DNA from 2 places in the Arsenophonus endosymbiont of Crataerina pallida genome. Region 2 is predicted to be linked to the other one. Evidence: predicted binding sites of a transcription regulator. Region 2 holds the regulator's gene; the other holds the start of a gene.
What was found. Region 2 encodes PurR, which represses purine synthesis genes. Its sites were predicted from a motif close to CANGCAAACGTTTGCNTG; they were not measured.
Positions count from the first base shown of each region.

Region 1: cvpA (colicin V production protein) is a predicted target of PurR. The motif match lies at 912-929, and genes of this name have one in related genera.

Region 1 covers NZ_OZ026540.1:1,355,156-1,357,578, reverse strand. The annotation lists gene folC (bifunctional tetrahydrofolate synthase/dihydrofolate synthase) at 1-185, shown strand, start outside; gene AACL31_RS07015 (SPOR domain-containing protein) at 175-792, shown strand; gene cvpA (colicin V production protein) at 984-1,487, shown strand; gene purF (amidophosphoribosyltransferase) at 1,502-2,423, shown strand, end outside.
Region 2 covers NZ_OZ026540.1:806,143-808,565, reverse strand. The annotation lists gene argS (arginine--tRNA ligase) at 1-175, shown strand, start outside; gene purR (HTH-type transcriptional repressor PurR) at 626-1,651, shown strand; gene punR (DNA-binding transcriptional activator PunR) at 1,671-2,423, opposite strand, start outside.

The sequences.
Region 1 (2,423 bases), 550 kb from region 2:
CCGATGCAGCGCAATTAGCGCAGTATGTTGAATCACCATACCAATTTGCGACGGTCAAAGATGCCTGGTTGCAGGCTATGGCCGAGGCTGACAAACAGGACATTGTGTTGGTTTGTGGCTCATTTCATACTGTTGCAGAGGTTATGGAACTGCAGACAAAAGAGGAAAGTTTAAGTGGCCAGTAAGTTTCAAAACCGTTTGGTGGGAACGATTGTTATTGTTGCAGTTGGTGTTATTGTATTACCCATATTATTGGATGGTAATAAGAAATATAATGAGACTGAATTTGCAGCGATCCCTTTGGTGCCTAAAGCCAGCGATGAATATGAAATTGAACCTATTGCGCCGATTAATCCGAAACCACTAGCGACATCTTCAGCGAGCGCTGCAGAAGCCATGATTTCTGAGGCCACTTCTGATTCGAAGGCCAAATCAGCAGATAGTCTGTCCGCTCAGCAACAAGCAAAGTCTAAACCAGCTGTCAAAGTTGAAAAACCCGCGCTAGTGGCAGAACATATCACTAAGTCAAATGAGAAAACTCAAGCACCGCAGGCGCGGGCTTATGTTATTCAGTTGGCAGTACTGAAAAATGCAGCAAAAGTGGAAGAAATTATTGCCAAATTACGTTTATCTGGCTACCAGGTTTATACCGAGCCATCATTACCAATTAATGGTCAATTAACTCGAATTTTTGTTGGCCCAAATGCTTCGAGAGATAAATTGCAATCCAGTTTGTCGGAATTGAAAGATTTAACCGGCTTACAGGGGCAAATACGCGGTTATAAACCGTAAAATGGGTATGTACTAATAGATAAAACATATTGATATTAAACAGTTATATTAATTATTCCTGCGGCGATCATGATTTATCTTTTCGCCGCAATTTATTGCTACTTTTCAGCAAAATATCTAACGCAAACGTTTTCGTTTTCTGCTAGAATGCGTTCGACCATGCTGAATGTTTAATTTTTTGGATTAAAATTATGGTTTGGATTGATTACGCTATTATCGCCATTATTTGCTTTTCGGCCTTGGTTAGTTTAATTCGAGGTTTTGTACGAGAAGCTTTGTCACTTATTACTTGGGGTTGTGCTTTTTTTGTTGCCAGCCAATTTTATCCTTATCTGGCGACTTATCTCACCCGCTTCGATGACACGCTGATTAGAAATGGTATTGCGATTGCAATTTTATTTATCGCCACTTTAATTGTGGGTGCGGTAGTCAATTATGTGATTAGCTCGTTAGTTGAGCGAACAGGATTATCAAGTACTGATCGCGTGTTAGGCGTCTGTTTTGGTGTATTACGTGGTATATTAATTGTGTCGGCAATCCTGTTTTTCCTGGATACTTTTACACCCTTGCCAAAAAGTGAAGATTGGCAACGTTCTAAATTGATACCCCAATTTAGTCATATTATTAGATGGTTTTTTGATTATTTAAAAAATGCGTCAAGTTTTTTACCTGAAAATATCACTCCGTTTGGTTGATGAGGAAAAAGTAGATGTGCGGTATTGTCGGTATTGCTGGTTTTACACCAGTTAACCAATCAATTTATAATGCGCTAACAGTGCTTCAACATCGTGGGCAAGATGCTGCAGGTATTGCAACAATTGATGAAAATAAACAATTTCGCCTACGTAAATCGAATGGCTTAGTAAAAGATGTATTTGCTGCCCGCCATATGCTGCGTTTGCGGGGTAAAATGGGAATTGGCCATGTGCGTTACCCAACCGCGGGTAGCTCCAGCGCTTCCGAAGCGCAACCTTTTTATGTTAATTCTCCTTTTGGTATTACATTGACCCATAATGGTAATTTGACCAATGCACATGAATTAAGAAAAACGTTATTTGAAACGGCCCGTCGTCATGTAAATACTTCTTCAGATTCAGAAATCTTGCTCAATGTGCTTGCCCATGAATTGGATCAATTTGATCATTTTCCGCTGACTGCAGAAAATATTTTTACCGCTATTGCTGCGATGCATAACAAAGTTCGTGGCGCTTATGCTTGTGTTGCAATGATTATTGGCCATGGTTTAGTGGCGTTTCGTGACCCATTTGGTATCCGCCCTCTGGTGCTGGGTAAGCGCACATTGGAAGACGGTCAAAATGAGTACATGGTTGCTTCGGAAAGTGTCGCTTTAGATACCCTTGGTTTTGAGTTCTTGCGTGATGTCGCGCCTGGTGAAGCGATTTATATTACTGAACAGGGAGAGCTTTATAGTCGGCAATGTGCAGAAAATCCACAATTAACCCCTTGTCTGTTTGAGTTTGTCTATTTAGCCAGACCAGATTCTTTTATCGATAAAATATCGGTTAATAAAGCTCGGTTGCGGATGGGGCAAAAATTGGGCGCCAAAATTGCCCGTCAATGGCAGGATTTAGAGATTGATGTTGTGATCCCAATCCCTGAAACATCTTGTG
Region 2 (2,423 bases):
TGCTTACTTATATGATCTGGCAGGTTTATTTTCTAGTTTTTATGAACATTGCCCAATTTTAGGTGCAGGAAATTATGCATCAAAAGAAAGTCGATTAAAACTGGCATTACTGACGCAAAAAACCTTAAAAATTGGTTTAGACACATTAGGGATTGAAACGGTAGAAAAAATGTAATCCCTTATTAGACTATAGGCTGCCAGTAGTGCAGCCTGCTGTCCATGATGCTGCTTAAGACAAAATATTGTAGCGATAAAATGCAGACAGTTAAGCCAATATGATGCTCATAAAATAAAAGAAACAAACGATACGATCATTAATAATGCAACTATCGCAGTACATAAACCATATTTAAAATCGGTATCCATAACCTCACCTCACTATTCTCACTGTCTTAGTCATAAATTAATTAATGAAAAATCATTAAATGTCATAATATCATACAACAATAAAAGCTATTTTCTATTATATCATCTAGTAAAGATTGATTAATACTTTTGTTTTTACTGCAAATCAGACAAAATGATCAGTTTACTGATAACTTAATTATCTATTTTTATAGATCAATAACAGTAATTTTTAAACAATAGTAAAGGAATTGGGAATGGTTCAGGAGTCTTTATAATCATGGCAACAATTAAGGATGTGGCAAAGCTTGCGGGTGTCTCAACTACCACCGTATCACATGTAATTAACAATACCCGTTTTGTCGCCGAAGAGACAAAAACGATCGTCAGGACAGCCATTAAAACACTTAATTACTCTCCCAGTGCCGTTGCTCGTAGTTTGAAAGTTAATCATACTAAATCCATTGGCTTATTAGCCACATCTAATGAAGCCCCTTACTTTGCAGAAGTCATTGAATCAGTCGAAAACAACTGTTTTAGCCAAGGATATACATTGATCCTGTGCAATTCGCACAACAACCTAAATAAGCAACAAGCCTATTTACAAATGTTAGCGCAAAAACGGGTTGATGGTTTACTTGTCATGTGCTCAGAATACCCTAACCAACTACTCCAGATGTTAGAGGAATACCGCAATATTCCAATGGTGGTGATGGATTGGGGACAAGCCCATGGTGATTTTACCGATGTCATCATTGATAATGCAGTTTATGGTGGCTATCTTGCCGGGCGTTATCTTATCGAACAAGGTCATCGTGATTTAGGTATTATCTCTGGACCATTAAAACGCAATACCGGCAATGGCCGGCGGCAAGGTTTTCTCAATGCCATGAAGGAAGCTAACATCCAGCCACATAACAAATGGATTGTCGAGGGTGATTTCGAACCCGCTTCCGGCTACGAAGCAATGAAACAAATATTAAGTCACCAACAAAAACCGACTGCCATTTTCTGTGGCGGTGATATTATGGCGATGGGGGCTATCAGCGCTGCGAATGAATTAGGAATTCGAGTGCCACAAGATATATCTATTATTGGCTACGACAATGTGCGTAATGCGCGTTTTTTTACCCCAGCATTAACTACCATTCATCAGCCCAAAGAACGTTTAGGTCAAATGGCCCTTACCATGCTGCTTGATCGCATTATTAATAAACGCCAAGATGCGCAAACGATTGAAATACACCCAGAGCTTATTGAACGTCGTTCAGTTGTCGATGGTCCATTTATTGACTACCGAAGATGATCCCTGGATTTAAACGCTATCAATCAGTTAACCATTCGGCATTGAGTGTTTCGCTATTACCTAAATAATCCAGTAGCCAACTCAATGTCGGGGAACGTTTTTCTTCATTCCATATGATACAGCACGGACTATCAGGTAAGGGTTGCTTAATCTGCAATGTCTTTAATTCATTTTTGCGGCAAAGTTGCTCTACCCGATGTTTAGGCGCAAATCCTAAACATAATCCATTTTTTAAGCATGCTAAACCACTTTCCCAATCTGGCACAATAAGCCTTTTTTGGTTATCTAATGCCCAAGTATCTCGTTTTGGTAAGTAGCGAGAAGTATCTTCTAAACATAAACTGGGATAGAGACGTAATTGTTGATCGCTAATTAGCCCGCTTATGTGTGCTAAAGGATGATTTATACTGACAACACATGACCAGGGCATAAATCCCATATCGCGGAAACTATATCTATCGCCAATCGGTGACGCACGGGTTGCACCAATTGCTATATCCACTCGGCCATCGACTAACGCCTCCCATACACCATTATAAACTTCCTGCTGAATAAAAAGTTCGATATCAGAAAAATGGCGATAAAAATCTAATATTAATTGCAATATCCTATCTGGTTTAACTACCCGATCAATGGCAATACTAAATTGTCCATGCCAGCCATTTGCAATTTGTTGACACTGATGACGAGTTTCACGCATTGTTTTAATAATATTACGCGCATTTTTAACGAAGAATTTACCAGCATCAGTAAGTACAACATCACGATAACG